2 regions of the Peribacillus sp. 05N428 genome follow, and region 2 is predicted to be linked to the other one. Evidence: riboswitches for the same ligand, from Rfam matches in the RefSeq annotation. Region 2 holds a riboswitch; the other holds the start of a gene.
The links. Region 2 has a riboswitch for glycine ahead of gcvT (glycine cleavage system aminomethyltransferase GcvT). Riboswitches for the same ligand answer to the same signal wherever they lie in the genome.

Region 1 (5,092 bases), on a different contig from region 2:
CTTACAATTTGATATCAATATGCAGATGAAAATTTCAGGATTCTAAGTAAATAAAACGAATAATTCCGTTCTCTTTCTGCCCGCTTTTCAATCCTAAGGATGCACCTTTTTTACGAATTTGGATTGTTAAATTGTTTACCCCAATGGACTTTTTTGGCCTTTTCAGAACTTTTCCAAGCTGTACATCCTGTCTACGTTATATTTTTTTCTTCTTATAAAAAAGAAAAGAAAGGTCATCCTAATGGAGTAATTCTAATAATGACATAAGGAGAGAAACTACATGCCTCAACAACAAATTGATATCAATCAATTAAATCAAGCAAAAGCAAACGTTACCCTTACGCAAACCTTACTTTCACAAGCAATTGAAAAATCTTCCTCGGATCCAACTTTGGCACAAGAAGCCATTAAACAAGCGGCTCAAGAAATCGCACAAGCCCAATCTTCCGTAAATCAGGTTTACAGTACAGTACAAGCTCAGCAAGCGGAATGATTCTGGGGATTATCTCGATTAATTGATTCAAAACAAGAAGAAAGAGGCCTATATCCAAATTCAGGAATAGGCCTTTATATAACGAATGTTTTTGGTGAATCCAAGCTTTTTCAACCCCACTTATTTAATGGCGGTATGCTTTGTGGGAACTTAAACGCATTGTATGGATCATACCTCGTTTTCACTACTCGAAGCCGTTTAAAATTTCCTCCATATTAAGCAACTGGTCAATCTTTAATGGTGTAACGATACGCCCGGTAAGCTTTGTTCTTTCCAAAAGATAGCCCCTTCCTCGGGCAACATCCTATGAAAAAATCTGGCAAGAAGACATATTCCTAAGCTTATTGATTCATTCCCCCTGCTGGCCCCCTTGTTACGGGGGCAAATTAGCTACACTCGTGAGTTTCGCTGTTTTACTCGTGAATTCAACGACTTTACCCGTGAGTTTCGCTGTTTTACTCGTGAATTCAACGTCTTCTCGTGAGTTTTGCTGTTTTACTCGTGAATTCAACGACTTTACTCGCGAATTTCGCTGTTTTACTCGTGAATTCAACGACTTTACTCGTGAGTTTCGCTGTTTTACTCGTGAATTCAACTTCTTCTCGTGAGTTTTGCTGTTTTACTCGTGAATTCAACGACTTTACTCGCGAATTTCGCTGTTTTACTCGTGAATTCAACGACTTTACTCGTGAGTTTCGCTGTTTTACTCGTGAATCCAACGACTTTACTCGTGAGTTTCGCTGTTTTACTCGTGAATCCAACGACTTTACTCGTGAGTTTCGCTGTTTTACTCGTGAATTCCACAATTGATCTACAAGGACAAAAAAGGCCCTTCTCGAATTAGAGAAGGGCTTTCTAATAGAATTTCTTATCCTGAAATCTCATCATCGGATTTAACGTCCAATGGTGTTCGTTTATCCATTTTCAGCATGTAATAACTTGCTATTACCAAGGCTAGGAAAACGATCCCGACAACCAAGGAAATCCTTGTACTAGGATTGATCCACATACCTACCAGCACCATCAGTAAAAAGGCTATTGTCGCATAGTTACTGTAAGGGGCCAACGGCATTTTGAACGGATGTTTCTCCATTTCAGCGGCATTTACCTTTCTGAATTTAAGCTCACTGATCAGTAAGACAAACCATGGAATCATCCCAGGTAAAACACTCGCACTGTACACATAAAGGAATACTTGCGGCGGTGCAAGATAGTTCAGGATAACTCCGATGCCCAATCCTAAAAGTACAGCGATCGTACAATATGCCGGCACTCCATTTTTAGATACTTTAGCAAAGATTTTCGGAGCTTGGCCATTCAATGCCAGTGTGTAAAGCATACGCCCTGCACTGAAAATACCACTGTTGCATCCAGACATTGCCGCAGTGATTACGACAAAATTGATGATGCCTGCTGCTGCTGTGATACCTATTTTAGCAAAGGTTGAAACGAATGGGCTGCCTAAGTCATCCAGTTGATCCCAAGGGAAGACTGTCACGATGACGAATATGGCACCAATATAGAAAATTAATATGCGCCATATGATTGATTGGATCGCTTTTGTTACGGTCTTCGTTGGGTCTTTCGCTTCTCCGGCTGTGATGCCGATAAGCTCAACGCCTTGATAGGAAGCCACGACAAGCGAAAGCGCAAAGAAGAATCCTGTCCAGCCTCCCGTAAAGAAGCCGCCATTTTCCCAAAGATTCGATAATCCAATCGCATCCCCGCCATTCCCTATTCCAAAGAAGATAAGGCCTAGGCCGGCAACGATCATCAATATAATCGTTATGATTTTTATAAGTGCAAACCAGAATTCAAATTCCCCGAAGGATTTAACGGAAATGAGGTTGGCCGCTCCCAAGATGAACATGGCGACCACACCTGGTATCCAGGCCGGTAACTCCGGGAACCAATATTGCATATACAAGCCAACCGCAATGATTTCGGACATTCCGACGATTACCCATTGAAACCAATTGCTCCAAGCAGTCATATAACCTGCCAAAGGATGTATATAGCTGCTCGCAAAGGTTGCAAAAGAACCTGTAGTCGGTTCTAAATAAAGCATCTCACCCATGGAACGCATGATGAAAAATATAAAAATACCTGCGATGGCATAAGCAAGCATTACAGAGGGCCCTGTCCATTTGATCGTGCTCGCCGATCCCATGAATAACCCGACACCGATGGTTCCGCCCAAAGCTATCATTTGAATGTGACGTGATTCCAGCCCTCTCTTTAATTCCTTGTTCGACATGTTTAACTCCCCCAGATGCAATATCGGTAATGCTTTTCTATCCTTACCACGAACTTATTAATTATTGCGGTTAGAAATGCTCTATCGAAAAAATATCAATAACACTTCATTTATGTTTTCTTATCTTATAATAGTAAATATTCTGTAAAAATACAATTGTATTTTTGAAATAAACAGTTGCCAAATATATCTTGGCAATTTTCCTAATCGAAAAATATCATTTTTAAAAAATGATGATCAATATTTCATAATAGTGATCATCCAAAAAAATAAATTTTTCAAGTACCTTTATAAAAATTAAGACCACTATTAAACTACAGATAATGCCTGTTTCCTTTCAAAAAAATTGTTGACCTACCGAAAAATAGATGATAGAATTCCAATATTATTTTATAAGCATAATGAATGATCAAGCAGTGGAAAATTATACTGACTGACTTTCTTCACAACCGCATAAAAGCAAGCGATGAATGCTATGGATGACACTATAGCAGGAGCAGCTTCTGGAGAGACTGTACAAGATGCAGCGCCGAAGGATTCACAATCTCAGGCAAAAGGACAGAAGAGTAACGAATGATAAAATTGTTATTCTGAACCCTTTAAGAGATTGGTATTATCCAATCTCTTTTTTTATTGTCCATTTTGTGGTTGGACTAAAAACAACAGCTTTAAAACCAATGGGAAAGGCAAAGCTGGACGAAAAAATTACGTCCCTCTCTCCAAGACCATGCAGGTAAACTCATTCACTACCAAGACTATAAAAAGACGGGGGCGTAAGAATTGGCAAAACAAGAATTAAAAAGAGATTTAAAAAATAGACATGTACAACTGATCGCAATAGGAGGAACCATTGGCACCGGATTATTTTTAGGTTCCGGAAAAGCCATACAATTGGCAGGACCTTCTATATTATTTTCTTATCTGATAATAGGGATTGCCTTGTTTTTTGTGATGAGGGCACTAGGGGAATTGCTCTTATCCAATGCAGGATATACATCATTCACTGAATTTGCAACCGAATATGTCGGTCCATGGGCCGGCTTCGTGACAGGGTGGACATATTGGTTCTGTTGGATCATGACCGCAATGGCCGATATCATAGCTGTCGGCGTCTATATGCAATATTGGTTCGATATCCCTCAATGGATTCCGGCTCTAATATGCCTAGTCATTCTGTTAGGATTGAACCTTTTGACCGTTAAGTTATTTGGTGAATTGGAATTCTGGTTTGCCATCATTAAAGTAATCACGATCATCGCCTTAATCGTCGTGGGTATCATCCTTTTGATCATCGGCTTCAATACCAATAGCGGAACGGTTTCCCTAACGAACCTATGGAATCATGGGGGCATGTTCCCTAATGGCATTTCTGGATTCCTATTATCTTTACAGCTGGTCGTCTTCTCATTTGTCGGTGTCGAATTGGTCGGGGTTTCTGCAGCAGAAACGGCAAACCCGAGAAAGAACATTCCATCTGCCATCAATAAAATCCCTGTCCGGATTTTACTTTTCTATGTTGGTGCACTATTCGTCATTCTCTGCGTCAACCCATGGACACAACTGGATGCCACGAGCAGCCCATTTGTAGAGGTCTTTGCGTTAATCGGCATTCCTGTCGCTGCAGGGATCATCAACTTCGTCGTTTTGACATCCGCTGCTTCTGCATGCAACAGCGGTTTATTTTCAACGAGCCGAATACTTTATACGTTAAGCAGGAATGGCGAAGCCCCTGCTAAACTGGAAAAATTAAATAAACAGGCTGTTCCGAGCAATGCCTTATTAACATCCACAATCGTTGTATCAATAGGGGCATTATTAAGCAAACTGATACCTGAACAGGCATTTACCGTCGTGACGACCATCAGTGCCATCTGTTTCATATGGGTATGGAGCATTATCTTGATTTCCCATATCAAATATTCGAAAACAAGGCCTGACCTAAGAGCAAAATCGACTTTCAAGACTCCTTTTACACCCTTTGTCAATTACGCCATATTAGGATTATTCCTGTTCATCCTTATTGTTATGCTATTCGCTGAAGCTACACGACTATCACTGCTCTTGACCCCAATCTGGTTCATACTTTTGGTAATACTATATAACTCTAGGAAAAAATATAGCTAAAGGAAATAAAGCCTTGAACTCACTATGAATTCAAGGCTTTATCTGTTTTATGAACTATCATTGTTCGGCTGTCTGCGCACTGCTGCTAAAATATATCAGGCAACTGCATTAAATTTTATATCAAAATAGTGTAAGCTAATATATATTATCGGACCTTTTCGGTCAGGTATGAATTTTCCATCCGGTTCGGTTCACACATCCATCAGTGGCATTGAAGA
Region 2 (5,092 bases):
CATTGCAACAGAAGCTGCCAAGGCATTCAAAGCTTGATTGGAACATATGTTGGATGTGGCTTTGTCACGGCGAATGTGCTGTTCACGAGCTTGAAGCGTCAGTACAAACCCTCTTTTTCCATTTTCATCAACCGTCTGACCGACGAGTCTGCCCGGAACTTTCCGTACAAATTTATTAGTAACCGCAAAATATCCACAATGAGGTCCACCGAATGCCGCTGGAATGCCGAATGGCTGAGCATCCCCCGTTACGATATCTGCACCGAGTGCACCAGGGGATGTCAAAGCTCCCAATGCAAGCGGATTACTGGAAACGATAAACATGGACTTGACGCCATGAATGATTTCTTCCATTTCTTTCAATGGCTCGATCCGGCCAAAAAAGTTCGGATATTGCACGATCACTCCTGCAATGTCATCATTCGCCAATTCACTTAAAGCAGCTAAGTCAGTCACACCGTCTTTATGGGGAATTTCGATCACTTCCACGCGTTGCCCTTTCGCATATGTCTTCACAACTTCTCTTGATTCAGGATGAACGGTTCCTGAAATGAGAATCTTCTTCCGCCTTGTCTGTCCTGAAGCAAGCATTGCTGCTTCAGCCAGCGCCGTCCCGCCGTCATACATGGAGGAGTTAGCCACATCCATGCCCGTCAATTCACATATCATCGTTTGATATTCAAAGATTGCTTGAAGCTCGCCCTGTGAAATTTCAGGCTGATACGGTGTATAAGCCGTATAAAACTCAGAACGGGAAAGAACATGATCGACGATGACCGGGGCGTAATGGTCATAGACACCCGCACCAAGGAAGGAAGCATAATTTTTAAGGTCCGCATTCTTTGCAGCAAGCCTTGATAATTCTTTCATTAATGCAGGTTCCGATTTAGCAGGCTTGATATCGTATTCTCCTTGAAAACGAACGCTTTCAGGGATATCATTGAAAAGTTCTTCAGCAGTTGATACCCCTATCGCTTCCAGCATTTCTTGTTTATCTTGCTCTGTCATGGGTAAATAACGATGTTTCATCTAATGACCATTCCCCTCTATTTACGTGGTTTTTTATAAAAAGGTGTTTGTATTATAACGGCTTTCAAACGTTTGGAACGGATTTCCACTTCGACCTCCGCATCCAGAACCGAAAATTCCTTATCGATAAGTACCAATCCAACGTTTTTCTTCAATGTTGGCGATTGGGTACCAGTCGTGACCTCGCCAATGACTTCATCACCGCTGTAGACCTTATACCCATGACGTGGAATGCCACGGTCAATCATTTCAATTCCCACAAGCTTGCGGGGAGCCCCTTTCTCCTTTTGCTCAGCAAGTACGGCTTTCCCGAAAAAATCAACTTCCTTATCCACTTTTACTGCAAAACCAATCCCGGCTTCTATCGGGGTGATGTCCGCTGAAAGCTCCTGCCCATACAGCGGCAGTTTCGCTTCAAAACGGAGGGTATCACGAGCACCTAAACCAATCGGCTGAACCCCCTCTTCCTTACCGGCATCCATAATCGCCTTCCAAAGGGCAGGGCCATTTTTACTGTCGCTATATATCTCAAAACCATCTTCACCAGTGTATCCAGTACGGGATACCAGAGTGGAGATACCGTTAATCATGACATGATCCTTGAACCTGAAAAATCCAATTTCACTTAAGTCAGTACTTCCTGATAGTTTTTGTAATATCTTCTCTGCAGCTGGTCCTTGAAGTGCCAGCTGTGTATAGTCACTGGATACATTCGTAATTTGGGCATCTTCCGTTAAATTAGCTTGCAGCCAATTGAAATCTTTTTCTGTATTCGCTGCATTGACCACGAGCAGATAGTCGTCCTCAGCCCTTTTATACACGATAAGATCATCAACCGTGCCTCCGTTTTCATAACACATGGCGGTATATTGGGCACCGCCTTGTTGCAGCTTTGATATATCATTGGTCAGCATCTTCTGTAAAAAGGAAAGGCTCCCAGGCCCCTTAACATCGACTTCCCCCATATGGGAAACATCGAATAACCCCGCTTTTGTCCGTACGGCTTCATGTTCATCCTTTATACCCGAAAATTGGACAGGAAGTTCCCAGCCGCCAAAATCAATCGTTTTACCTCCGTATTCACGATAAACCTCAAATAGTGGTGTTCTTTTTAAATTGGTCAAAAAATGACCCCCTTCAGATTTTTTAAAAAATTAATTGGCTTCATTATCAAAAGCTTCTTGTCATTACGCATCAGATACATCCTGATTCATGATGTGAAAAAAGCACAAAAAAGGACAGAGAAAGCCCGTTTGAGCTTTTTCTCTGTCCTGAAACCTGAAAGTTTACCTATGTAATAGGTTTTCCCCTTTGGTGGCCGCGTCCCATAACGGGCGGCGCTCTCCAGAGTTGCGTCCAATAAGAGTTCTTTTGCCTGAGAGATTCACTGCTAAGTTTGCTCCTTCGGCGCTACATCCGTAGTCTCTCCCCTTATCTTCACCCGCATATAAATGGTCTACCATTGAAAGGAAGCGAATAAGCCCCCAGCATCGGTAAAACCTTTGAACATAAATGGAATGCATTCTCTGCCAATTCTCCTAAAACTTCAGAAACCGTTTAACTGATCTCCTCGGTAATCTTGGATAAATTAGGAGCATATAGCCCATACTAAGAAAACGCGAACTGCAAAATCGATGTACAAACATTCTTTGCAGCGTTTGGAAATTGGAATTTTCTAAATATACTTATATCCTACCCTAAGAAACTTATCTCTGCAATAACTTTTGAAGAGAAATATTTATCTTACTTCACATATGAAATGTTCGGATTTTGACCTTATATTAAGGAAATTATGATTTAAGAGGGAGTTATTTCTATGAAAATCAATATATCCTTCAATTCTGAATGGAATGACGAGTTTCTGCAAAAGATGGAAAATGACGGTCCATGGGGAAATTGGGAACTTTATAAGTTGGCGGTTCAAATGGAGGAAAATCTTATCATCCCTGATTTTGAAGGTTTACAGGCGCCCAAGCACCTTCCTCAGTTAACCCCGCTTCCCCATCAATTGGAAGCGGCGAAGCAAGTAGTGGAAAAGATGAATGGAAAAGCTATTTTGGCTGATGAGGTAGGGCTGGGAAAAACAATTGAAGCAGGCTTGATCCTAAAAGAGTATATGATTAGGGGACTTGTAAAAAAAGTATTGATCCTTGTTCCGGCTTCCCTTGTCACACAATGGGCATTTGAATTGAATACCAAGTTTCATATTCCGGCAGTCGTTCAGAGAAAAAGTTATGTCTGGGACTCCTGTGATGTGGTCATTTCATCCATTGATACAGCGAAACGCGCTCCACATCGAGATATCATCTTTACTCAGGAATATGATTTCATCATTATTGATGAAGCTCATAAACTTAAAAATAATAAGACGAAGAACTATGAATTCGTCCAAAATCTGAAAAAGAAATTTTGTTTACTCCTGACAGCCACTCCGATTCAAAATAAAGTCGAGGAGATATTCCACCTCGTTTCGTTATTGAAACCGGGCCACTTGGGAAATGCCTCACTCTTTTCGGAAAAGTATAAAGGGAAAGGCCGGAACATAACTGAAGATGAACACCTAAAGGAACTGGTCAACACTGTCATGATTCGAAACCGGCGGGCCGATACTGGCATTGAATGGACAAAACGGCATGTGGAAACCATCACCATTGAATTTTCTCCAACGGAACAAGCATTGTATGATGCTGTTTCCAAATTCAAGCCAATTTCGGATGGATCAAAAGGAAGCGCCTTTTCGGCTCTCACTCTCCAAAGGGAAGCATGCAGCAGCAGAGAGGCTGTCTTTTATACATTAAAGAATATGAGAGATAAATACGATCAGCCTTCCCCTGATTTTTTGGCAAAGCTTGATGATTTATTTACTAAAGTGAATGAAACGGTCCAGAACTCAAAGGCTGAAAAAGCTTTGGAACTGATCAAGAAAATTGATGACAAAGTAATTATCTTTACGGAATATAGGGCGACTCAACTATATCTCCAATGGTACCTACAGCAGAATGGAATTTCTTCTGTTCCTTTCCGGGGCGGTTTTAAGCGCGGAAAGAAAGACTGGATGCGAGAATTATTCCAAAAGAATATTCAGGTATTAATCGCAACAGAAGCTGGCGGGGAAGGGATAAACCTTCAGTTTTGCCATCACTTGATTAATTTTGACCTGCCATGGAACCCAATGAGGCTTGAACAGAGAATTGGACGGATCCACCGCCTTGGTCAGGAAGAAGATGTGATGATTTATAACTTTGCCACGAAAAATACAGTTGAAGAACATATACTGAAGTTACTATACGAAAAAATAAATTTATTTGAAAAAGTAATCGGTGAATTGGATGATATTCTAACCAAACTGGATATTAACAACATTGAAGAATATTTAATTGATGTAGTCGGCGAGTCCAAAACAGAGGGCGAAATGAAAATCAAGATGGATAATTTTTCATCATTGATCCAATTCGCTCAATCAATGAAGGAAGGTGAGGTTCATGCAGCAACGGGAAATTCATGATTTTTTAATCACTTTCTTTAAAGCCAACGATTGTGAAATACTGGATAATGCACCAACACACCTTACAGTGCAATTGACGATTGAAATGGATAAGGAATTAATGAACAGACCCTTTTATTGGCATTATCTAGAAAAAACAGGAGGTGTTCCGAACCCGGCACAGATCACATTCATTACCGACCCAGAACAAGCTCCATCCGATTTAAAGGGAGAAATGATTCATTTTGGCTCCCCTCGCCTTCACCAGATTATTCAATCAACCAAAAAGCTGGCAGGGTATACTAGACTTTTTGAGAATACGCCTCCATCAAAAGGCAGAAATAATCCTTTGTTTCCTTGGCTGACCTTGAATGTGAAAATATCGTATCAATGCGACCGCAAAAAAGATACTTTCATGTCAATCGGATTGAATTTAATCTCGGGTGAAATAATGGAAGGGTTTCACCATCGGGTTTTACCGATTAACGTCACCCCGAAAATACCGGATTACTCCTTTACGCTTTCACCTCTCATCATGCCCAAGAGTGGATTGGCAAGACTGGATACATACATCAGAAC

Region 1: it holds a riboswitch for glycine, as region 2 does, so the genes downstream of both, AC1DIV_RS11390 (amino acid permease) here and gcvT (glycine cleavage system aminomethyltransferase GcvT) in region 2, are expected to answer to the same signal.

Annotation. Positions count from the first base shown of each region.
Region 1 covers NZ_JBFTMS010000009.1:107,167-112,258, reverse strand. Annotated here, with positions in the region: gene AC1DIV_RS11415 (hypothetical protein) at 281-493, shown strand; gene AC1DIV_RS11410 (BBE domain-containing protein) at 604-678, opposite strand; gene AC1DIV_RS11405 (hypothetical protein) at 867-1,004, opposite strand; gene AC1DIV_RS11400 (hypothetical protein) at 1,085-1,297, opposite strand; gene AC1DIV_RS11395 (amino acid permease) at 1,362-2,750, opposite strand; glycine riboswitch at 3,244-3,322, shown strand; gene AC1DIV_RS11390 (amino acid permease) at 3,531-4,874, shown strand.
Region 2 covers NZ_JBFTMS010000004.1:233,250-238,341, reverse strand. Annotated here, with positions in the region: gene gcvPA (aminomethyl-transferring glycine dehydrogenase subunit GcvPA) at 1-1,029, opposite strand, end outside; gene gcvT (glycine cleavage system aminomethyltransferase GcvT) at 1,047-2,153, opposite strand; glycine riboswitch at 2,294-2,379, opposite strand; glycine riboswitch at 2,383-2,470, opposite strand; gene AC1DIV_RS06180 (DEAD/DEAH box helicase) at 2,846-4,534, shown strand; gene AC1DIV_RS06175 (YqhG family protein) at 4,512-5,092, shown strand, end outside.